DNA from 4 places in the Arthrobacter sp. 05L45_2 genome. Region 1 is predicted to be linked to each of the others. Evidence: riboswitches for the same ligand, from Rfam matches in the RefSeq annotation. Region 1 holds a riboswitch; each other region holds the start of a gene.
What was found. A riboswitch is a leader RNA that binds a small molecule or an ion and turns the genes downstream of it on or off. The one in region 1 is predicted to bind thiamine pyrophosphate.

Region 1 (6,928 bases):
ACGGGCGCCCTGCACCGCACGGCCCCGGGCGGGCACCGTCCGCAGGATTCCAGGGAAGGCGACCGCACCATCCGCACCTTCATCGCCGGCGTCAGCCGCAGCCGGCAGCCGTACGCGTCCTGACACGGACGTACCGCGAATCCGAACAGCGACGCAGGGCGCCCGCCCTTGGCGGGAGGGCGACCTGCGGGGGCCGGGGTCCTAGTTACTCGGGCGAACCCACGGCCGGCTCGGGCAGGTAGACCTTGCCGCCAGCCGCGAGGAACTCCGCGCTCTTCTCCCGCATCCCGTCAGCCTGCCGGGCGATGGCAGCCTGGGTTTCCGCTGACCCGAACTCGTCCCGGATGTCCTGGCTGATCCGCATGGAGCAGAACTTAGGCCCGCACATGGAACAGAAGTGGGCTGTCTTGGCCGGTTCCGCCGGCAGCGTCTCGTCGTGGAAGGCCTCGGCGGTGACCGGGTCGAGGGACAGCGCAAACTGGTCCCGCCAGCGGAACTCGAAACGCGCCCTGGAGAGCGCGTCGTCGCGCTCGTGGGCGCCGGGATGTCCCTTGGCCAGGTCCGCGGCGTGGGCGGCGATCTTGTAGGTGATGACGCCGGTCTTCACATCGTCCTTGTTGGGTAGCCCGAGGTGTTCCTTCGGCGTGACGTAACACAGCATGGCGGTGCCGTATCGGGCGATCTCGGTGGCGCCGATTGCTGAGGTGATGTGGTCGTAGCCGGGTGCGATGTCCGTCACCAGCGGTCCCAGCGTGTAGAACGGAGCGCCCTGGCATAGTTCCTGCTGGCGCTCCACGTTTTCCCGGACCAGATGGAGGGGCACATGTCCGGGGCCTTCAACCATGACCTGCACATCGAACTCCCACGCCCGCTGGGTCAGCTCAGCCAGGGTATCCAGCTCGGCGAACTGGGCAGCGTCGTTGGCGTCCGCCGTCGAGCCCGGCCGCAGTCCGTCGCCCAGCGAAAACGAAACGTCGTACTTCGCGAAAATCTCGCACAGCTCATCGAAATGTGTGTAGAGGAAGTTCTCCCGGTGGTGCGCCAGGCACCACCCGGCCATGATCGAGCCGCCGCGCGACACGATACCCGTAACCCGGTTGGCTGTCAGGGGGACGTAACGCAGTAGCACGCCTGCGTGGATGGTCATGTAGTCCACCCCCTGTTCGCACTGTTCGATCACGGTGTCCCGGAAGATCTCCCAGGTCAGGGCATTCGCCTCGCCGTTGACCTTCTCCAGCGCCTGGTAGATCGGTACAGTGCCGATGGGGACGGGGGAGTTGCGGATGATCCACTCGCGCGTGGTGTGGATGTCGTCACCGGTGGAGAGGTCCATGACGGTGTCCGCACCCCACTGCGTGGCCCACTGAAGCTTGTCGACTTCCTCGGCAATAGAGCTGGTAACGGCGGAGTTGCCGATGTTGGCGTTGATCTTCACAAGGAACGCCTTGCCGATGACCATCGGCTCTGACTCCGGGTGGTTAATGTTGCTGGGGATGATCGCCCGGCCGGCGGCCAGCTCGCTGCGAACGAGTTCGACGTCGCAGTTCTCGCGCAGGGCGACGTAGCGCATCTCGGGTGTGACCGTTCCGTTCCTCGCGTAATGCATCTGCGTGACCGTCCGGCCGGCAACCGCGCGGCGAGGCTGCGGGGGCGCGCCGCGCCACTCGGCAGAGGCGGCGCCCCGCCGGACCGCGGACTTGCCGTCGTCGAGCAAGTTGCGTTCCCTGCCGCTGTAGGGCTCGGTGTCCAGGCGTTCGGTGATCCAGTCGCTACGGAACGGGGCCAGACCCACGACGGGATCGCTGCCCGGGCCTGCCGTCCGATACACCCGAAACGACGGATTTGCCGAGCCTCCGGGCGACGGCTCCAAGGCGATCTCCGTCACCGGTACGCGGATCCCGCCGGCTTCGACATACGCCAGGCCATGCGACTTCAGTGACTGGGTTACCGGCGGGGCAGCAACGGCGGCGGGGCCGTTCTGAACCGTGCTGTTCCCGTATCGGGCAGGGCTGTGCTGGGGATTTGTGGTGCTCAAAGGGTTACTCACTTCCTTCGCCGGCATTACCCGGACAGGTTCAACGGTCGCAGGCTGCGTCAGCCCGATCTCAGCCCCTGCAAGGGCACCCGTGTGGTCGTAGACGAAGCTACCACAGGCTGCTTGTAGTTGACGGTTGTCCCGGGGCGCCGGGTCGTTATGCGGATTAAGCTGTAGGCCATGAGCATTATCGAGTTCAGCGGCACGGTCCTCACCTCCCCGGATCAGGAGCGGCGCGGGTTGTGGGCGGTCGACGGCAAGCTGACTTTCGACCGTCCGCGGGCGCCGTCGGACCTCGTGCTGGACGGCTGGGTCATTCCCGGACTGGTCGACGCCCATTGCCACATCGGCCTCGGCCCGGAGGGCGACGTTCCGGAGGACGTAGTGGAACGGCAGGCGCAGACGGACCGCGACGCCGGGACCCTCCTGGTCCGCGACGCAGGAGCGGTGCATTACACCCGCTGGGTCCAGCAACGGGCCGACCTTCCTCGAATCATCCGCGCCGGCCGGCACATTGCCCGGACCCGCCGGTACCTGCGGGGCTTCGCCGTTGAAGTGGAGCCGGAGGAACTGGTCGAGACGGTCCGCAAGCAGGCCCGTGCCGGCGACGGATGGGTGAAGCTGGTGGGGGACTGGATCGACCGCGACGCCGGCGATCTCGCCGCCAGCTTCCCGGCGGCGGCCGTCATGGACGCAGTCCGTGCAGCCCACGACGAGGGGGCCCGCGTCACGGCGCATTGCTTCGCCGAGCAGACCCTGGACGACATGCTCGACGCCGGGATCGACTGCATTGAGCATGGAACGGGCCTGCTGCCCCGGCACCTGCCCCGCTTCATCGAACAGGGCGTGCCGATTGTGCCGACCCTGATCAATATTGCGACCTTCCCGGACATCGCGGCCCAGGCGCGGGACAAATTTCCCCGTTATGCAGCCCATATGCTCGGGCTCTGGGAACGGCGGGCCGAGCGGGTCCTCGAGGCGCACGAGGCCGGCGTCGTTCTATACGCCGGGACCGACGCGGGCAGTGTCATCAAGCACGGGCGGATTGCCGACGAGATCCAGGCCATGCACGCCGCGGGACTGCCCGCCCGGGCCGCCCTCGACGCCGCCGCCTGGGCCGCGCGGGCATGGCTCGGCGCAGAGGGCATCGCCGAGGGTGCCAGTGCCGATGTGCTGGTCTGCAGTGAGGATCCGCGCCGGGATCTCGCCACCCTGCAGGCACCACGGAGCATAGTGTTGCGCGGACAAGTGGTTCGGTCCGAGGTGCATTAGGAATAAATTGAAGCTTCAAGTAATTTAGCACTATGAAGGGTCACCGAAAGGCGGTGGCCACAAACCACCGGAGCGTTGCGATGACCGCAGAAACCAGCACCCAGGATCTCCTTCCGGCCGAACTCACCATGGGCACCGTGATGCTCAAGGTCGGCGACATGAAGGTGATGACCGACTACTACCAGCGCGCCCTTGGCCTCGACATCGTGGCCGAGCAGGACGGCGGCCTCTACCTCGGCCGCAAGGCCAAGCCGCTGGTCCACCTCGCGCCTGCGCCCGGACTCAACCTGCCCTCGCGCGGTGAAGCGGGCCTGTTCCACACCGCCCTGCTCTTCGATGACCAGGCTTCGTTGGCCGCCACTATCGCCTCCGCCGCCCAATACGAACCGCAGTCCTTCACCGGCAGCGCCGACCACCTGGTCAGTGAGGCGTTCTACTTCAACGATCCCGAGGGCAACGGCATCGAGCTCTACTGGGACCGGCCGCGCGACGCCTGGTCCTGGGAAGGAACGAACGTGGTGATGGATAGCCTCGCTCTGCCACCCCAGCGGTACCTTGAGCAGCACCTGACCGAGGCCTCACTGGCCGGACAGCGCGAGGCCGAGGCCGGCGTCGGGCACGTCCACCTGCAGGTCGGCGACGTGCAGTCCGCACACGACTTCTACGTCGGCACACTCGGCTTTGAGAAGACCGCCGGCTGGCACGGCCAGGCGCTCTTTGTCTCGGCCGGCGGCTACCACCACCACATGGCTATGAATGTCTGGAACAGTCGCGGGGCCGGACCGCGCCGCGACACCCTGGGCCTCGGCGAGGTCCTGATCGAAGTACCGTCGGGCGACGATGTCGGCGCCCTTGCCGACCGCCTCAAGACGGCCGGGGTCGAATCGCACCACACCGGCGCCGAGCTCCGATTCGACGACCCCTGGCGCAACCGCATCCGGGTCGCGGTCCGCTAACTGCCCTCGACGGACATGCCCGTTCCGTGGCCCAGGGATGGACATGCCCATCCTTTGGCGTCAGGGGCGGGCATGCCCGTTGGTTGCCGCGTTGGCGCACGGACATGTCCGCTCCTCGGGTCGGCGCATGGACATAACGTGAATATGTCCATTCGTCGGCGCCAGGGATGGGCATGTCCGTCCCGGGGGTGGCGTGCGAACAGTTAGGCTGAACTGACGCCACCACCGCGGCCTCGCCGCACTACACCGAAGGATGAGTTCATTGGGATTTGCTGAAATCTTCGTGGCCACCCATGATGCCGCCCTCAAGCGCGCGACGGCCCTCGACGGCGGCGCCGCAGCCGCCCCGGGCGCGGTCCGGATCCAGGACATCAGCGACTTCGAGGTCGAGCGGCTCGGCGACCTGGCCGGTACCGCGGTGCACGCTGCGGGCGCCGATTACGAACTCGCCATGGTGGACGTGGCCAGCGACTCGCTCCTGGGCGTCCCCGCCGCCATGGTCCGCGCACTCGCGGACCTGCTCAGCTACGAGACGGAAGGCGACGGCGACGTGCTCGCCGACGTCGCCGAAAGCTGGGCGGCGGAAGAGGATATGCCCTTCGGCGCGGACCAGGCGGCCCGCTATGTCCGCCAGCTCGCCGGGCTCGCGGCCGGCGTCGACCCGGCCACCCGGGCCGGACTTTACGTCTGGACTTCCTGACGCCGCGAACAAGGGCCGCCGCCCCATCACCCTGGTAAAAACCGGCCCCATCACGCCCGGCTGGGGTGTCAAGTCGAAATCCTCGCGGTGATCTGGCACAATGAACAGGTACTCGATCTGCGTGGCCCCTCTCTCCGCGTCCGGATCCTGTCCTTTAGAACCCCCAAGTACGGCCCGCCCCACGGGTGCAGAACGCCGGGCTCGACCCCGTTTCAGAAACAGGAGTGACCACAAAAGTGGCCGTAAAGATTCGCCTTAAGCGCTTCGGTAAGATGCGCGCACCGTACTACCGCATCGTCGTCATGGACGCACGCTCCAAGCGTGATGGCCGTGCCATCGAAGAGATCGGCAAGTACCACCCGACCGAAGAGCCCTCGTACATCGAGGTCGACTCGGACCGTGCCCAGTACTGGCTCGGCGTCGGCGCACAGCCGTCCGAGCAGGTTTCCGCGATCCTGAAGATCACCGGTGACTGGCAGAAGTTCAAGGGTCTCCCGGGCCAGGAGGGCACCTTGAAGACTAAGGCTCCCAAGGAAGCCTTTGTCACCCCGGAAAAGGGTTCCGTGATCATCCCGGAAGCCATCACCAAGAAGGCTAAGAAGGACGACGCAGCCGAGGCTCCGGCCGACGCCGAAGCAGAGACCACCGAGGCTGAGTAGATTGCTGGCAGAAGCGCTCGAACACCTGGTCCGCGGGATTGTTGACAGCCCCGAGGACGTCAAGGTCAGTGCCAAGAACAACCGCCGCGGGGACACCCTCGAAGTGCGCGTTCATCAGGACGACCTCGGACGGGTGATCGGTCGCCAGGGCCGCACCGCACGCGCACTGCGCACTGTGGTGGCGGCACTGGCGGACGGCGAGCAGGTCAGGGTCGACGTCGTCGACACCGACCGCCGCCGGTAGCGCGACCAGCAGTACTTATCTTTAGTCCGGCCCCTCCACCAGCTTATGGTGGAGGGGCCGGACTGTTTTGCGCAGCAAATGCACCAACACTTTCAAAACGAATCGAACAGAGGAACAGATGCAGCTTCAGGTGGCACGAATCGGCAAGCCCCACGGCATCCGCGGCGAGGTAACCGTTCAGGTGCTGACGGACGCTCCCGGTGACCGCTTCGTTCCCGGCACCCAGTTCGTGGTTGAGCCGGCCTCGTCCGGTCCACTGACCGTGGAAAGCGCCCGCTGGAACAAGGACATCCTGCTGCTGGCCTTCGAGGAAGTGGAAACCCGCAATGACGCGGAAGCCCTCCGCGGCGCCAAACTCTACATTGAGACCGAGGAGCTGGACGAGCACGACGACGAGGGCTGGTACGAGCACGAGCTCGTGGGACTGGACGTCCGCGTCGGCGATACCGTCGTCGGCAAGGTCTCCGGACTGCACACCATGCCGGTCCAGGACCTGTTGGTCGTAACGGACCGGGGCGGCAAGGAAATCCTGATCCCGTTCGTGGAGCAGATCGTCCCCGAGGTCAACGTCGCCGACAAATACGTCGTTGTCACCCCGCCGGCGGGCCTGTTTGAGGTCAACACCGAGGCGGGCGCTACCCCGGACGACGGCGACACTATCCGCCGCTCCCAGGGCGGCGACACTGTCGGCCGCTCCCAGGGCAGCGCGGAGGACAACACCTAAGATGCGGATCGACGTCGTCAGCATCTTCCCCGAGTACCTCGCCCCGCTGGAACTTTCCCTGATCGGGAAAGCCCGGCAGGACGGCCTGCTGGAGCTCAACGTGCACGACCTCCGGGATTTCACCACCGACCGGCACCGGACGGTGGATGACACCCCATACGGTGGCGGAGCCGGCATGGTCATGAAGCCCGAACCCTGGGCCCAGGCGCTCACTGCCGTGGCCGAGGCCGCGATAGAGACGGCGCCGCAGGCTGCGACCGAGGCAGCGCCCGAGAAGCCTGAGGACTCGGCGGTGCGCAAGCCGGTCCTGATTGTCCCGTCGCCGGCGGGGCAGCGCT
Region 2 (4,597 bases), on a different contig from region 1:
CGTTCGGAACCCCGACGGCGGCTGGCAGCGGCGCGGCACAGGCCACACCGGCTCCGGGTGCGGTGTTGGGCCCGGACGGGGTAATTCAGCCCACCAGCTCCAGCCGGACCTCCCGCGTGACGATGTCCGCGGATACCACACGCACCCGCACCTGGGTGCCGGACTCCAGCTCGCCGGGGCAGCGTGCCGTCACCGCGGGCTCGGCGATCTGGACGATCCCGGACGGGCCGTTGCCGTTCCCGTTTCCATTCGCGTTGCCGTTGCCGTTGGCGTTGGCCGGGGCACCATTCGCACCGTTCGCACCATTCGCGCCATTCGCGCCGTTGGGTGCACCGTTTTTGGCCGGCTTCGATCCGGAGATGACGACGGCGTCGAACTCCTGGCCGACGTGGTTGATGAGCAGGGCGGCCTCCACTGTGTCCAGCGCCAGCCGCTCGAGTTTGGCGGCCAACTGGTCGGAGGCGGCCATGATCGCCGGCAGGGAGGGCAGTGCCTCGCGGGCCCACCCTGGAACCTCGTCGCCGTTGGACAGCGCCTCGCAGATGACGAGGACAAACCGGTCGATCAGGCGGCGCAGCGGGGCCGTTGAGTGGGCGTACGCCGCCCCGATGGCGGACTGGATGGCGTCCTCGGGAACCACGCCGTCGAACGGGGTGTAGCCGGCGCCGCGGAACAGCATCCCGGCCGAGTGCACAATGGCCAATTGGCGCGGGTCGGTGGGATCCAGGGTCCGCAGGTATTCCCCGTAGCTGATCCGGCCGTCCCACGGCTTGCCGAGGGCGCCGGTCTGGCGCCGGAAGTGCCGGAGCGAGCGCTCATCGGGGGCCGGCATGGTGCGCAGGATGCCCACCTTGCCCTGCAGCATCAGCTCGGCGGCGGCCATCCCGGTCATCAGGGAAATCTGGGCGTTCCAGTCTTCCACCGGCAGCGGCGGGGCGGCGACGATCCGGTAGCCGCCGTCGGGCAGCTGCTCAATTTCCTGTTCGGGAATATTCAGGCTTGCCCCGCCGCGGGCGCGCTCGAGCTCCACCCGTTTGCTGCCCACCTCCTTGAGCAGCTGCAGCACGGGCGCGGCGGTCCCGGCGTCGAGGTCCGCCTGCACACCGTGGTAGCTGAGCTTGGCACGGCTGCGGACCTGCGCCCGCCGGACCCGCACCGAGGACACCTCGGCGGCCGCGTCGAGGTCGAACTCCCAGACGAAAGCGGCGCAGAGCTGGTCGGCGAGGAGGCTGCCGGCGGCCTCGCTGATGATCTCGGGGTGCAGCGGGATCCGGCCGTCCGGGGTGTAGAACGTCTGCCCGCGGCGCCTGGTCTCGGCGTCGAGTGCACCGCCGGGAGCCACGAAGGAGGGGACATCGGCAATCGCGTAGAACACCTTGTAGCCGTCACCGGAGCGGTCGATGTACAGGGCCTGGTCCAGGTCCGTGGAGGACGCCGGATCAATGGTTACGAACTCCACGTGCGTCAGGTCCAGGCCGGGCAGCTCATGGCCGGCCACGGCGGCCTCGGCGTCCCGCCGCGCGTCGGCCGGGAACGGTCCCGGCAGTTCCAGGACGGTGCGCAGCGCGTTAAGCGCCTGGGCCAGCTGGTTCTGCTGCTGTCGGACGCTCGGAGTCAGGCGATGATGAGACACGGAATCAGGGTAGCCCGATTTCCGCCGCTAGTGTTGAAGCATGAGCACCTCCCCGGATGAGCCCGCCCGCTTCAACCGTTTCCGCAGGGACCTGCTGGGCGTTATGGCCTACGGGGAGTTGTCGGCGTTCGAACGGCTCTCCTCCGACGCCCGGTATTCGCCCACCCTGCACGACCGGTCCGTGCTGGGCCGCCTTGCCGTCATCGAGTTCCAGCACTTCGAGCTGGTCTGCGCGAAACTGGCCGAACTCGGCGTGGACGCGGAGGAGGCGATGCAGCCGTTCCYGGCCTCGGTGGACCACTTCCATGAGCGCACCCGGCCCGCCGACTGGTACGAGTCACTGATGAAGGCGTACGTGATCGACACGGTCTCCGCCGACTTTTACCGGCGGGTTTCGGGTTATGTGGACGCCGGGACGGCCGGCCTGATCGAGCAGGTCCAGTCCGCAGGCGACGCGACGGCCGTGCTCCGGGAGCGGCTGAAGGCGGCGCTGGCCGATGACCCGCGGCTGGCCTCCCGGCTGGCCCTGTGGGCCCGGCGGTTGCTCGGCGAGGCGCTCACCCAGGCCCAACGGGTCAGTGTGGACCACGCGTTCCTCGACGGGCTGGCCGGTGAGGACCCGGCCCGGGCCGGTGAGCTCGCCCGGGAGCTCACCGCGGAACTCGCCGCCGGGCACTCCCGCCGGATGTCCGGGCTGGGGCTCGCGGGCTAGCTAGCCGACGTCGGAATCCGCGCCGGCGTCGAGCGCGGCGAGCAGGGCGCGCGCTGCGCCCGCCGGGTCCGCGGCCTCGGTGATCGCCCGGACCACCACAATCCTGCGGGCCCCGGCGTCGACCACCTGCTCCACGTTGCCCAGATCGATCCCGCCGATCGCGAACCACGGCACCACTCCGGAGACCTTGCCGACGCCGGCTTCCGAGGCCCGCCAAATCGCCGCGGCGGCGTACCGCACCAGGTCCGTTCCGACCGCGGCGCGGCCAGGCTTGGTGGGCGTCGCCCAGACCGGCCCCACGCAGAAGTAGTCCAAGCCGGTCCGGCCCGGGGAGGCGGCGATGGCCGCGTCCACCTGGTCCGGCGTGTGGGTGGACATGCCGATCACCGTGTTCTTGCCCAGGAAGTCGCGGGCCGCCGTGAACGGAATGTCCTTCTGGCCGATGTGGAAGACCGGCGCACCCGCCAGCGAGGCGAGGTCGGCGCGGTCATTGACGGCCCACAGCCGGCCGTGCCGCTGCGCCGTGGCGTGCAGGACCCCGAGGAGCTCCAGTTCCTCGGCCGCCTCCAGCGACTTGTCCCGCAACTGGATGATGTCCACCCCGCCGGCAAAGGCAGCGTCGACAAAATCTTCAAAGTCCCCGCGCTCTTTCCGTGCATCAGTGCACAGATACAGGCGGGCGGTGGTGTGCAGGTCCTGGCTCATATCCCAAGCGTAGTTCCTCTAAACTGGGCGCATACCGCGGGAGCCCGCGGGCCGTACGCGGCCGCCGGGCTGAGAGGGCGTCAGAGCCGACCGCTTGACCTGATCCGGTTAGTACCGGCGTAGGGAAGGAAACCATGACCCCACCAGCCGTACCGTACGACGTCGCCGTGATCGGCGGGGGAGTGATCGGCCACGGAATCGCCTGGGCAGCGCGCCGCTCCGGCCGGACTGTGGCCCTCATCGATGATGCCCCTGGCAGCGGCGCCAGCTGGGCCGCCGCCGGCATGCTGGCGCCGGTCAGCGAACTGCACTACCAGGAGGAAGACCTCCTGGCCCTGATGCTCGAAGGCTCCAGGCTGTGGCCGGCCTTCGCCGCCAGCCTGGCCGACGGCGCGCCCGGGGGCCTGCCCGACGGCGGCCCGCAGCCGGGCAGCACCGGCTACAGCACGACGCCGACCCTCGCCGTCGGCGTGGACGCCGCCGACCGCCGGGCGCTCACCGACCTGCGGGAGGTGCAGCTGGCGTGCGGCCTGGCCGTGGACCCCCTGACGGTGCGGGAGGCACGGTCCCGGGAGCCCCTCCTGAGCCCCGGCATCTCCTGCGCCTTCGCCATCCCCGCCGACCACCAGGTGGACCCGCGGCGGCTGCTGGCACGGATGGGGCGTCTGCTGGCCGCCGACCCAGAATTCGTGGCCGTGCCGAGCCGGGCGGCCGCCCTGCTCTGGGATGACGGCCGCGTCGCCGGGGCCCGGCTGGAGGGCGGGGGAGATATCCGCGCCACCGAAACGGTCGTGGCCAACGGCCTCGGCGCAACCGATCTGCAGGCCCTGCCGCAGGGGCTGGTGCTGCCGCTGCGCCCCGTCTACGGTGACATCCTCAGGCTGCGGGTGCCGCCCCGGCTCCGTCCCTTGCTGGGCTCCACGGTCCGGGGGCTGGTCCGCGGGGTCCCGGTGTACATCGTGCCCCGGGACGACGGCACGGTGGTGATCGGCGCGACCCAGCGCGAGGACGCACCTTCGACCGCCAGCGCGGTCTCGGCCGGCGGCGTCTACCAGCTCCTGCGTGACGCCCAGCAGCTTCTTCCGGCGGTCGCCGAACTCGAACTGCTGGAAGCCACAGCGCGGGCGCGGCCGGGCACACCGGACAACGCCCCGCTGATCGGGCGGGTCGCCGGTCCGGGGGATGGCCCTGACATCGAGGGCCTGATCATCGCCACCGGGTTCTTCCGGCACGGGGTCCTGCTGACTCCGGCCGCCGCGGCGATCTGCCAGGCGTTGCTGGACGGCCGGCCGGATCCGCGCTGGGCCCGGTTCCGCCCCGACCGCTTTCCCCGCCCCCAGGCCGCGGCCCATAGATTCTCAGCAAAAGACAGGACACCAGCATGAACATCAGGCTCAACGGAGCACAGCACGCCGTCGCCGACGGCGCCACCGTCAGCGCCCTGGTCAGCGGGGTCACCGGACGGCCGCTTGCCGCCAACGGCCAGGCCACGGACGGGCGGAAGCTCGGCGTCGCGGTCGCCCGCAACGCCGAGGTGGTCCCGCGCA
Region 3 (3,607 bases), on a different contig from region 1:
CTGCCCGGAGTACGGGTGAACTGTTCATCAAGGTCATAACCCAAGTGTTGGCGTAAGCACCGAAGATCTAGACTACGCTAATTTTGCCTTCGGCCGCAAACGAGGCCGGCTCCGGAGAGTGATGCGTGACGGCCGCCACACCCCGTCCCCGAGGGGCTGGAGCGGTGCTGCCGCGGCGACTTCCGGAACCGCGCCCCATAATGTTACCGGCCGCAGGGCCGGGGCCGCGTCAGGCGTGCAGCCTCGGCGCGTCGAAGAACGCCACCTCGTAGTCGCAGGACTGCCGGAACGCCTCGGTCATGGCGGTCCGCTCCGACTCGAAACCGCGCCGGGCCGCGGCGTCGGTGTACCGGATTGCCTGCCGCGTAGCCTCGGCGAAGGCCTCGTCGGCGTAGGTGCGAAGCCACTCCGCGTAGGGGTGCTCGGCCGGCGCGCCGGCGTCGAGGTATTGCCTGTGCAAGGTTGCGCCCACCTCGGCGTAGAGCCAGAAACAAGGCAGCGCTGCCGCGGTGAGGACGCCGTAACTGCCCAGCGAGGCCGCGAGGAGATGGTCCACGTAGGCCTTCGTGACCGGACCGGGCCGCGCCTCCCCCGCGCGTCCGGCCAGCCAGGTCCGGTGCAGCTCGGATTCGACCTCGAGGCACTGTTGCGCCGACCGGGCCCAGAAGAGCTGTTCCGCTTCCGACGGCGCCAGGGCGGCCGCGCGGGCCAGGACCCGTGAATAGCCGTTGAGGTACAAGGCGTCCTGGCGCAGGTAGTAGGCGAACTCGTGTTCGGGCAGGGCGCCGCTGGCCAGCCCCCGGATGAAGTCCAGACCATAAATAGCGTCCAGGCCGCCGGTGGCGATCCCGTCGAGGCCCTCGGCGAAGTCGCCGTCAGCCGGCGGCCGGGCGCCGGTTACGTGGTGGAAGTGGTGCACCGGGCCGTTGCCGGTGCCAACTTCGAGGCGTCCGGCGTCCGCCAGCGCCCCCTGAAGCCACGGTTTGACTTCCCGCAGCGCCGCTTCCCAGTCCTGGCACCGGACCTGGGCGGTGGCCAGCGCCGAGGACAGGGAACAGCCCGTACCGTGGCTGTTGCGGGTGGCGATCCGCTCACCGGGCACCTCCACGGTCTCCCCGCGGAGCACTCCCCCGGTGTTGACCAGCGCGTCCGGACAGGTGCCGCCATCGGGCAGGTGTCCGCCCTTGACCAGCACCGTGGTCCCGGTTTGCGCCGCGAGGCGTTTGCCCTGTTCCAACGCCCCGGCCCAGTCCCGGGCGGTCGGTTCTCCGACCAGGATGGCGAGCTCGGCCAGGTTGGGGGTGATGAGGTGCGCCAGGGGCAGGAGGGACCTCAGGGCGTCCTCCGCGGATTCGCGGAGCAGCCTGTCGCCGCTGGTTGCCACCATGACCGGGTCCAGGACGACGACGGCGGGCCGCACCTTCTCGAGCCAGTCCCGGACGGCGGTAATCACCGCGGCGTCGCCGAGCATCCCGATTTTGACGGCGTCGATGGTGATGTCATCGCTGACAGCCTCGAGCTGGGCGGTGAGGAAGGAGGCCGGGGGCACGTGCACGGCCCGCACACCCCGGGTGTTTTGGGCGGTCAGGGCCGTGACGGCGGCCATCCCGTAGCCTCCGTTCGCCGCGATGCTCTTCAGGTCCGCCTGGATGCCGGCCCCGCCGGACGGGTCGGACCCGGCGATGGCCAGGACGCGGGGTATCCGGGCGGTAGCGGGCCGCGTATGGGCTGCCGCCCGGCCCGGGAACGCCGAATGCAGGATGGGGGCAGGGCGGGAGGGGTCCGGCTGGGCCGCCGGGGGCGCGGTTACCTGCGGGGTGGTTGAAAGCATAAGACATCCCTTCGCCGGTGCTAACCGGACAGGTTCAACGGGTCTGGATCTCAGCCGGCTCGATGCGCGGCACCCCGTGTCAGTTCCCCAGCCTAGCCGCCCCGCAGCTCCGGGCCGTTAACGCACTCGCGGGCACCGTCCGGGCCCGACGTGATGTTACGTCGGGCCCGGACGATACCCGCGGGCGGTGGGGTTTTCCCGGGCCTAGAGCTCCGAGGCCGGTACGCCGACGCCGAGGATGACCGGTTCCGCAGCGGCGGACTTAGCGGCGGGCGTTGCCGGTTCCGGCGCCTTGGCCTCGTGGACGGAGACTGCTGCTACCGACGGTGCGTTCTCGCGCTGCTGCACGGACGTCTCGTTGGCGGCACCCTGGGCGCGGCTGGCGCTGCGGTTACGGCGGACCCGGCGGGGTGCCGTGCCGTCTGCCGAACCCGCAGGGGCCTGGTTGACGGGAGCCTTGGCAGCAGGCGCTGCTGCGGCCGGAGCCTTAGCCGCGGGGGCCTTGGCGGGCTCCTGGCGTGCCGGGGCCTGTTGGGCCGGGGCCTTGGCGGCCTCCTGGCGTGCCGATGCCTGCTCTTCGCGGGTGCGGGTGCCTGGCGGCTGGATCCGGGCAGTGCGGGCCCGTCCCCGTCCCCGGGTGGCACGGGGCGACGCCGCTGGGGCCTCGCCGGCGGTCCCGGCCGCCGGAGTTTCGGCTGCAGCCGTCTCGACCGCAGGGGCCGCCGCCGTCTGCGCACCGGACTCGGAGTCGCCCAGGCTCGCGAAAGCCTCGGTCAGCAGGTCCAGGGTCAGCGCCGGTTGCCGGGTTTCCTCGGCGTGCTCGACGAACGGCAGGGCGACCTGTTCGCCGCCGAAGGTCAGGACCGCGGCCGGACGTCCGGCGGCTTCCTCCGTCGAAGCGAGCTCTACCGCGGCATCGAGCGCGGCCTGCCGGGTGGCGGCGTCCGGCGCGGAATGCGCGTCGCCGTCGTGCAGGTGGGCGGCGTGCGCGGCGGCGGCGATGTTCGCCAGTGCCGCGCGGGTTGCCTCCGCCTTGGCGTGGCGTTCCGCTTCCGTCGGCTCGGGGTGGGCTGCAACGGCCGGCGTGGACGGCATGGCCTCGCCGTTCCCCTGGCCGCCCTTGCCGCGGCGACGCTTGCGCTCACTTCGGGCTGCAGGCTGGTGTTCGGTCCGCGGGACGTGGTGCTCAGCGGCGACGGTGTTGGCGCGGCGGTGCTCGACGGGTTCGTCGTGGGTGACGATGCCCCGGCCGGCACACGCTTCGCACTGCTCGCCGAAGACTTCCAGGAGCCCGGTGCCCATCCGCTTGCGGGTCATCTGCACAAGGCCGAGTGAGGTCACCTCGGCGACCTGGTGCTTGGTCCGGTCCCGGCCCAGGCACTCCACCATGCGGCGCAGTACGAGATCCCGGTTGGATTCGAGCACCATGTCGATGAAGTCGATGACGATGATGCCGCCGATGTCGCGCAGGCGCAGCTGCCGGACAACTTCCTCGGCCGCTTCCAGGTTGTTCTTGGTGACGGTTTCCTCGAGGTTGCCGCCGCTGCCGGTGAACTTGCCCGTGTTGACGTCCACCACGGTCATGGCTTCGGTGCGGTCGATCACGAGCGAACCGCCGGACGGCAGGAAGACCTTGCGGTCAAGCGCCTTGTGGATCTGCTCGTCGATGCGCCAGGCGGCGAAGATGTCGGTGTCCTTGGTCCACTTCTCGAGCCGGCCCACCAGGTCCGGTGCCACGTAGGTGACGTAGGCCTCGATGGTGTCCCAGGCTTCCTC
Region 4 (8,414 bases), on a different contig from region 1:
TGGACAACGTATTCGCCACCCCGCTGTTGCAGCGGTGCGGGGAACTCGGAGCGGACGTTGTGGTGTACTCCGGCACCAAACACATCGACGGACAGGGCCGGGTGCTGGGCGGTGCCATCCTGGGTACCAAAGAGTTCATCGAGGGCCCGGTCAAACAGCTGATGCGCCACACCGGGCCGGCCCTGTCCGCCTTCAACGCCTGGGTGCTGAGCAAGGGCCTAGAGACAATGGCCCTGCGGGTGAACCACTCCTCCGCCTCCGCGCTGCGGCTGGCCGAATGGCTGGAGGCCCAGCCCGCCGTGAGCTGGGTGAAGTACCCCCTGCTGGCCTCCCACCCGCAGTACGAGCTGGCCGCCCGGCAGATGAAAGCCGGCGGCACTGTGCTGACCCTGGAGCTTGCGCCCTCGCCGGGGCGTTCGGCCAAGGACGCGGCGTTCGCGCTGCTGGACGCGCTGCGGATCATCGACATCTCCAACAACCTCGGCGATTCGAAGTCGCTGATCACTCATCCGGCCACCACAACACACCGCGCCATGGGCCCCGACGGGCGGGCAGCGATCGGGCTGAGCGACGGCGTGGTGCGGCTGTCGGTGGGCCTGGAGGACGTTGAGGACCTGATCGGCGACCTGGAGCAGGCGCTCAAGCAGGTGTAGCCCCGCACGCCGTCACTTCGACGGCCCGCTCGACGACGGCGGACATTCCGCGGGCATTGAACTGTTCGCGCTGCAGCTGGGAGCCGGTGCCCTCGGCCAGCAACCGGGTGATGCCCCGGCGGACCAGCTCCAGTTCGCCCTGCTCGGCCAGCACCGGCGCCACGAAGTCCACCAGCGCGTGCACCACCTCGGCTGCGGGGGCGGGGGTGAAGGTGCCAAAGTCCAGCAGTTCCCCGCGGAGCCCGCAGTTGCTGGCCTGCCATGCGGCCATCCGCAGCAGCAGGGTCGGCACCGGGGCGGGGTCCACGCCGTCGTCCCATTCGCGGGATGCCGTCTCGACCAGCGCCCGCACCAGCACGGCTATCAGGGCGGCGTCCTCCGCCCGCAGGCACACATCGGCGACCCGGATTTCGACGGTGGGATGGTGCCGGCACAGCCGTGAATCGAAGTAGACCATCCCCTCATCCATCAGCACCCCGGTCTCGACCAGCCGGTTCACCACCCTGCGGTAGACGGGGAGGCTGCCAAAGATCATGGTGGGCCCGGACCCCGGCCAGCGGTTCCACGCCTGGGTGCGGTAACTCTCGAACCCTGTCTCGGCCCCGTTCCAGTAGGGCGAATTGGCGCTGAGCGCGATCAGGACGGCGAGTTTGTCCCGGATCCGGTCGATCACGGCCACCGCCTCCTCCGGCGACTTCACCAGGGTGTGGACGTGGAGGCCGCAGGTCAGCTGGTTGCGGACCGTGCGTCCGAACCGCTCCTGCATGGTCACGTACCGCTGCTTCGGTGTCAGGTGACTCGAGGAGGCCAGCGGCGAGGTTGCCAGGGCCGCCACCCGGGCGCCGTGCCGGCGGGCGGCGGCGTCCGCTGCCGACCGGGAGCGCCGGATCTCGCGCAGGAGGCTGGTGTGGTCCGCGCAGGGCGGGGTCTGGATTTCGAGCTGTTCGAGCTTGAGCTCGAAACTGAAGCCGGAGTCATCGTGCCGGGTGTCGGCGGGGTCGACGCCGGGCTTCAGGTCGCGCAGCACGGTGTCAGCAAGCGCCAGCGGAACCCCGGTGGCGGGGTCCACGATCAGCAGTTCCTCCTCGACGCCAAAGGTGCGCATGCAACCATTGTGCGCCAGCACCTGCCCTAGACCGCTACCTGTTGTTTCGCGGGAGCGCGGTATCAGTCCTGGAAGTACTCGACCTTGGCGCCGATGGTGTTGAGCCGCTCGGCCAGGTCCTCGTACCCGCGTTCGATCACGTAGATGTTGCGCAGTTCGGACACACCCCGCGCTGCGAGCATGGCCAGCAGCAGGCAGGCGGCCGGGCGCAGGGCCGGCGGGCAGCCGACTTCCGCGGCCCGCCACTTGGTGGGTCCGTTGACGTAGATCCGGTGCGGATCCAGGAGCTGGACCTGCGCGCCGAGCTTGTTCAGTTCGGTCAGGTAGATGGCCCGGTTCTCGTAGACCCAGTCGTGGATCATGGTCTGGCCCTGCGCGTTCGCGGCGATCACGGCGAAGAAGGGCAGGTTGTCGATGTTCAGGCCGGGGAAGGGCATCGGGTGGATTTTGTCCTCCGGCGCTTTGAGCTCCGAGGGCTTGGTGGTGACGTCCACCAGCCGGGTGCGGCCGTTGCGGGCCACGTATTCGGCCGAGACCTCCAGTTGCTGGCCCATCTGCTCGAGGGTGGCCAGCTCGATTTCCATAAACTCGATCGGCACCCGGCGGATGGTGACCTCGGAGTTGGTCACGATTCCGGCGGTGATCAGGCTCATCGCCTCGATCGGGTCCTCGGACGGGAAGTACTCGATGTCGACGTCGATTGAGGGGCGTCCGACGATCTTCAGCGTGGTGGTGCCGACGCCGTCGATCTCCACGCCCAGCATCTGCAGGTAGAAGCAGAGGTCCTGGACCATGTAGTTCGGGCTGGCGTTGCGGATGATGGTGGTGCCGCGGCGGTGGGCGGCTGCCATGATTGCGTTTTCTGTCACGGTGTCGCCGCGTTCGCTCAGCACGAAGGAACGGTCATGCCCGTCCGACGGCGGCGCCTGGACACTGTAGAAACCGGACTTCGCCTCGACGGACAGATCGAACTGCCGCAGGGCCTGCATGTGCGGCTCCACGGTGCGGGTGCCGAGGTCGCAGCCGCCGGCGTACGGCAGCCGGTATTCGGTGGATTCATCCAGCAGCGGGCCCAGCAGCATAATGACGCTGCGGGTTCGGCGGGCGGCCTCGACGTCCATCGCGTCGAGGTCCAGGACGGCCGGGCGCCGGATCTGCAGGTCGTTGTCGTTGAGCCAGGTGCATTCGACGCCGATGCTGGTGAGCACCTCGACGATCCGGTTGACCTCCTCGATCCGGGCCAGCCGGCGCAGGACGGTGGTGCCGCGGTTGATCAGGCTCGCGCACAGCAGGGCGACGCCGGCGTTCTTGCTGCTGTTGACGTCCACGGCGCCGGAGAGCGTACGGCCGCCTTCCACCCGGAGGTGGGTCATCTGCGGCCGGCCCACTTTGACGATCGCCCGGCCAAAGATGGTCTCGAGCCGCTGGATCATTTTCAGGCTCAGGTTCTGCTTGCCCTGCTCCATCCGGGCGATGGCGCTCTGGCTGGTTCCCAGCTCGGCGGCCAGCTGTCCCTGGGTCCAGCCCTTCTCGCCGCGGGCATTCCGAAGGACGGCGCCGACGTATTCAGCAGTCTGTTGAGTCATATTCAATAAATATCACGGATGAGCTATTTGGGCCCGCTTGTGGCCGTGAATTGCAGTGAAGCTCACAAAATATCCATTCTGTGCGATATGCTCTCCTCCCGCCGAGGGCCCGGGGCCCAGCCCTCTGGCGCCACCTCCGGCGCTACTGCTGGCCGAGGAAGACCATGTTCCAGGTCCCGGCGCCGAGCGCTGCCGCCACCGCGCCGCCCGCGATCAGCACGCCGCCGAGGACCACCCACACGTCCATCGGCGTGAATACTGCTGGCCGTGCCCAGGTCCGCGGCGCCCCGCCGAACCCGCGGGCTTCCATGGTCACGGCGAGCCGGGAGGCGCGGCGGACGGCCTGGACCAGCAGTCCGAAGCTTTGCCCCAGTGTGGCCTTCAGCCGCTGCCCCGGGTTCCCGTGCGAGCCGACCCCGCGCGCCCGCCGCGCCATGCCGATGGTCTGCCATTCCTCGGCCATCAGCCCCACCAGCCGCATCGCGGCGAGGGTGCCGAGGACAAAGCGGTGCGGCAGTTTGGCCTGCTGCGCCAGGGCGTCGGCGAAGTCGGTGGGGTCCGTGCAGCTCATCAGCAGGACCGCGGGCAGGGCGATCGCCAGACCGCGCAACAGGAAACCGAGGCCCAGCGCCAGCGAGCCTTCGCTGATGGACCAGACGCCGACGTCGAGCAGGGTCCGTCCGTGGTCCGCGGCCAGGATCGCAGTGCTCCAGCCGCCCAGGGCAGCGGCGAGGATCAGCGGCCAGCCGCGCTGCCAAAGCAGGGCCAGGGTCAGGCCGGCCAGCGGGAACAGCAGGAGTTCGAACCCGAGCGCCACGGAGGCGGATACCCAGTCGATGGAGAGCGCCAGGACGAGGGTGATGAGCAGGACGCCGAAGAACTTGGCTAGCGGATTCGCGCGGGTCAGCACGGCCCCGGTTCCCGGCAGGATCAGCGGGCCCCTCACGGCGCCGCCACCCCCGGGATCGTCCGGCCGGCGCTGTCCGGCTGCCGCGCATGCGGCGCGGCGAGCGTCAGTTCGGTGCCGCCCAGGACGGCGCTGAATTCCGCGTCGTGGGTCACCGAGACCACGGAGGTCCCGGCGTCGAGGAGCTCCGAGAGGAGGGACGCGAGTTCCGCCCACGTGTTGACGTCCTGGCCGAAGGTGGGCTCGTCGAGGACCAGCACCTGCGGGTGGGCGGCCAGCACGGTGGCCACGGAGAGCCGGCGTTTTTCGCCGCCGGAGAGCGTGTAGGGATTGGCGTCCACCAGGTCGCGCAGCCGCAGGCGTTCCAGGAGCTCGTCCACGCGTTCTTCACCATGGCCCAGGTGGCGCGGACCGAACTTCAGCTCGTCCAGCACCCGACCGGTCACGAACTGGTGCTCGGGTTCCTGGAACACGGTGCCGATCCTGGCGATCAACTGCTGGGCCTTCCACTTGTAGGGGTCGATGCCCGCGCCGGCGCTCAGCTCGGTGGTGGCCGATACTGTTCCCGCCACCGGGGCCAGCAGGCCGGCCAGGGTCAGGGCGAAGGTGGACTTGCCGGAGCCGTTCGGGCCGGTGATGGTCAGGGCCTCTCCAGCCCGGACCTGGGCCGCGAGGCCGGTCTGCACCGGCGCCGGCGGGATGGCCCTGAAGCCCTGGAGCAGGCCCGAGCGGCGGGTCCGCTCGCGGGACACGGCGAGGCCTTCGGCGGCCAGGAGCAGCTGCCCGGACTGGACGCCGCCGGACTGGATCCCGCCGGCGGGGACGCCGCCAGACTGGACGCCGTCCCCACCGGGTTGCCGGCGGGGACGGGTGGGCGGCACGTGGCCCGGCACCCAGACCCCGGCAGCGATGAGCATGTCCCTCGCCTGCGCCAGGACCTGGTCCGGGGCGCCGTCCAACAACACGGCCGGCTCCGTGGCAGAGCCCGGCTGCAGCACCACGATCCGGTCGACGAGGTCCTTCCACACGGCCACCCGGTGCTCCACCACCACCAGCGTGGCTCCGGTCCGGTCCAGGCACCGTGCCACGGCGTCACGGACTTCCAGGACACCCGCGGGGTCGAGGTTGGCCGTGGGTTCGTCCAGCAGCAGCAGCCCGGGCCGCATGGCGAGGATCCCGGCGAGCGCCAGGCGTTGCTTCTGTCCGCCCGAGAGCGCGGACGTCGGGTGCTGCAGCGGCAGGCCGGCCAGCCCGACGTCGTCGAGCGCCTCCGCGACCCGCCGCCAGATCTCCGCCGGGGGCACGGAAAGGTTCTCGGCGCCGAAGGCGACGTCGTCACCCAGCCGCGAGAGCACCACCTGGGTTTCGGGGTCCTGCTGGACCAGGCCCGCCGTGCCGCGCCGGGCCCGGGGCGGGGCGCCGTCGATCAGCAGGCTGCCGGTCTCGTCCGAATCCTCGGAGTCCGCGGCCGGTCCCGCGCCGGCGCTGTCGCCGAGCACCCCCGCCAGGGCGTGCAGCAGCGTGGATTTTCCCGCGCCGGACGGCCCCAGGAGCAGCACGCGTTCGCCGGGGCTGATGTCCAGGTCCAAGCCGCTCACGGCCGGGCGGGTGCGGCCGGCATGCCGCCAGCCCCAGCCGCGGGCGGTGACCGCAGCCGGGCGCACGTCGTCGAGGGTTCCCATACGTGTCCGGGCCCTAGGAGAACACGGGTTCCGTTGCCGCCTTGCGGGACGCGAAGGAAGCCAGCACACCGGTCCGGGCCAGGCCGCGGGTGGCGATCCAGGCCAGGGCGCCGGCGATCACGGCCCCGGAGATGGCGCAGAAAATGATGTAGGCGAGCTTGTCACCGGTCTCGTACGCGATGTTCCAGCCCCAGGGCAGGAAGGAGTCGTTCAGGCCGCAGAACAGGCCGGCGCCCGCTCCGGCCAGCAGCGAGACCGGCAGGTTGAACCGCTTGTAGAGGAACGCGGCGAAGATGAGCTCCGCGCCGAGGCCCTGCAGGAAGCCGGAGAACAGCACGGACGCGCCGTACTGCGAGCCCATGATCAGCTCCCCCGTGGCGGCTACGGTTTCGCAGAACACGGCCGCTCCCGGCTTGCGGATAACCAGCATGCCCAGAATCGCGGGGATCATCCACCCGCCGGCGTACAGCCCGGTCAGTGGCGGGTAGACCGCGTTCAGCGGCGTGGTCACCACGTTCGCGCCCTGGTCCCAGGCCCAGAAAATTACGCCGCCGGCAACAGCGATCAACGCCGCCACCACAATGTCCACCACCCGCCAGGTGTATTTGCCCGTGGTCAGTGTCTGCTTTGCAGAAATATCAGTCATGTCTTCCTCCTGAGGTACAGGAGGGGAGGGTGCTCCGGTGGCGCCGCGGTTTGCACCGCGGGTGCCGGGCACCCTGAGAACTCGACTCCCTTGCGCCGGTACTAACCGGATCAGGTTCGAGGGTCTGCGGCTGTCCGCACTCTCAGCGCCCACCTAAGGTTCCGGACTGCTCCGGAGGCCCGACGGCGGCGCTCCCCTGTCGTATGCAATTCACCCTTGTGGGCTGGCTCAGTTTACACCCGGCAGATCGCCCGCACGAGCCGGTGACCGGGATCGGCCTGCTTGGTAGAGTCTGCTCAGATCGCGAGCATCGGCCGCAGCCGCGGCCGGGCCCCGGCCGCGGCTGACGGAAGGTGATTCCTTTGACCGACTCCCCAGCGCCTTCCCCCGACTTCGACCCCGATTCCGCGGAGCCCCAGCCGCCGGGTTCCCTGGCGGCGCTCATCGGCCGCATCCTCACCGAAATCGAGGAGCTCCAGTTCCGGTCCTTCAGCAAGGACGACGCCCTGGACCTGGGGCTGCTCCTGGTGGAACTGGGCCGGGAGCGCTCCCATCCGATCGCCATCGACATCACCAAGGGCGAGCAGGTGCTCTTCCACGCGGCGCTGGAGGGCGCCACCCCTGACAACGGCCGCTGGATCAAAGCCAAGCAGCGCACGGCCGTGCGGTACGAGGTCCCGTCCCTGCTCGTGGGGCTGCGGGCGCGGGCGTCCGGGCGGCGGATCGAGGACAACGCCTGGTTCGACCAGCTGGAATTCGCGGCCCACGGCGGCTCCTTCCCGATCTACCTGCGCGGAACCGGAATGATCGGCACGGTCACCGTATCCGGCCTGCCGCAGAAGGCTGACCATGAGCTGGTGGTCGAGGCGCTGTCGGAAATCCTCGGACGGCAGGGACGCTAGGCTAGGGGGAGCCCTGTTTCCGCCCGCAAGGAGTACGACGCATGAACATCCTCATCAAGTTGCTCGGCACCGGCATCAGCCTCGTCGCCGGTTTCGTCGGGACCAAGCTGGTCGACACCGCGTGGGAGAAGACCACCGGCAACAAGCCGCCGAAGGGCCACGACGACGACGTCCCCACCACCCTGCGCCAGGCCCTGACGTTCGCGCTGATCTCCGCTTCGGTCAGCGCCATCATCCAGGTCCTCGCCAACCGCGGCACCCAGCGCGCCATCAGCCGCTTCGCCAAGACCCAGGACATCGTCTAAGGGCACACCGCTATGGGCACACCGCCCGGCGTCACTCGCCGTCGTCGGTGAACCCGCGTTTCCCGGCCGCCTGCTGCACCACGGCTTCGAGCTCGTCGGCGCTGAGCAGTTCCGGGTGCAGGTGCTTGGTCCGGTAGCCGGCCCGGCCCACCATGTGGGCCGAGACCGGCACCGTGAGCAGCTGGAAGATCCACGCGACCACCAGCACCGGCCACACCCACCATGTGCGCATCTGCAGCCCGACGGCGCACAGCAGCAGGAACAGCCCCAGTACCTGCGGCTTGGTGGCGGCGTGCATCCGGCTCATCAGGTCCGGGAAGCGCAGCAGGCCGATCGCGGCGCCGAGGGACATGAGCGCCCCCACCACCATAAAGACGGCAGAGACTGCGTCGATCACGGTATCCACGGAGCTCGTCTCAGGATTCATTGGGCTGCTTCCTCCGGTCCGCCACGAACCGTGCCACCGTCACCGAGCCGACGAAGCCGATGATGGAGATGGCCACGAGCAGCATCAGGTTGTTCAGGTGCCGGTTGACGGCCATGTCGATGCAGAGCGCCGCGCCGAGGATGGCCAGCAGGACGTCCGCGGCCAGCACCCGGTCCAGCAGCGAGGGCCCGCGCGCGATGC

Region 2: another riboswitch for thiamine pyrophosphate. It lies ahead of thiO (glycine oxidase ThiO); the one in region 1 lies ahead of thiC (phosphomethylpyrimidine synthase ThiC).
Region 3: another riboswitch for thiamine pyrophosphate. It lies ahead of thiD (bifunctional hydroxymethylpyrimidine kinase/phosphomethylpyrimidine kinase); the one in region 1 lies ahead of thiC (phosphomethylpyrimidine synthase ThiC).
Region 4: another riboswitch for thiamine pyrophosphate. It lies ahead of AC1DHD_RS09495 (ECF transporter S component); the one in region 1 lies ahead of thiC (phosphomethylpyrimidine synthase ThiC).

Annotation. Positions count from the first base shown of each region.
Region 1 is NZ_JBFTNO010000011.1:5,431-12,358, forward strand. It holds gene AC1DHD_RS01930 (alpha/beta fold hydrolase) at 1-123, shown strand, start outside; gene thiC (phosphomethylpyrimidine synthase ThiC) at 206-2,062, opposite strand; TPP riboswitch at 2,031-2,138, opposite strand; gene AC1DHD_RS01940 (amidohydrolase family protein) at 2,216-3,307, shown strand; gene AC1DHD_RS01945 (VOC family protein) at 3,388-4,263, shown strand; gene AC1DHD_RS01950 (hypothetical protein) at 4,526-4,963, shown strand; gene rpsP (30S ribosomal protein S16) at 5,200-5,622, shown strand; gene AC1DHD_RS01960 (RNA-binding protein) at 5,624-5,866, shown strand; gene rimM (ribosome maturation factor RimM) at 5,985-6,590, shown strand; gene trmD (tRNA (guanosine(37)-N1)-methyltransferase TrmD) at 6,592-6,928, shown strand, end outside.
Region 2 is NZ_JBFTNO010000017.1:228-4,824, forward strand. It holds gene AC1DHD_RS02690 (RNB domain-containing ribonuclease) at 86-1,633, opposite strand; gene AC1DHD_RS02695 (ferritin-like fold-containing protein) at 1,674-2,345, shown strand; gene thiE (thiamine phosphate synthase) at 2,346-3,050, opposite strand; TPP riboswitch at 3,077-3,194, shown strand; gene thiO (glycine oxidase ThiO) at 3,185-4,435, shown strand; gene thiS (sulfur carrier protein ThiS) at 4,432-4,597, shown strand, end outside.
Region 3 is NZ_JBFTNO010000063.1:83-3,689, reverse strand. It holds gene thiD (bifunctional hydroxymethylpyrimidine kinase/phosphomethylpyrimidine kinase) at 230-1,831, opposite strand; TPP riboswitch at 1,821-1,918, opposite strand; partial or broken gene AC1DHD_RS07105 (ribonuclease E/G) at 2,036-3,607, opposite strand, start outside.
Region 4 is NZ_JBFTNO010000101.1:1,450-9,863, reverse strand. It holds gene AC1DHD_RS09520 (O-succinylhomoserine sulfhydrylase) at 1-653, shown strand, start outside; gene AC1DHD_RS09515 (glutamate--cysteine ligase) at 640-1,758, opposite strand; gene AC1DHD_RS09510 (UDP-N-acetylglucosamine 1-carboxyvinyltransferase) at 1,821-3,344, opposite strand; gene AC1DHD_RS09505 (energy-coupling factor transporter transmembrane component T family protein) at 3,487-4,290, opposite strand; gene AC1DHD_RS09500 (ABC transporter ATP-binding protein) at 4,287-5,933, opposite strand; gene AC1DHD_RS09495 (ECF transporter S component) at 5,947-6,579, opposite strand; TPP riboswitch at 6,649-6,787, opposite strand; gene AC1DHD_RS09490 (heme-degrading domain-containing protein) at 6,942-7,481, shown strand; gene AC1DHD_RS09485 (DUF4235 domain-containing protein) at 7,523-7,786, shown strand; gene mnhG (monovalent cation/H(+) antiporter subunit G) at 7,818-8,213, opposite strand; gene AC1DHD_RS09475 (MrpF/PhaF family protein) at 8,203-8,414, opposite strand, start outside.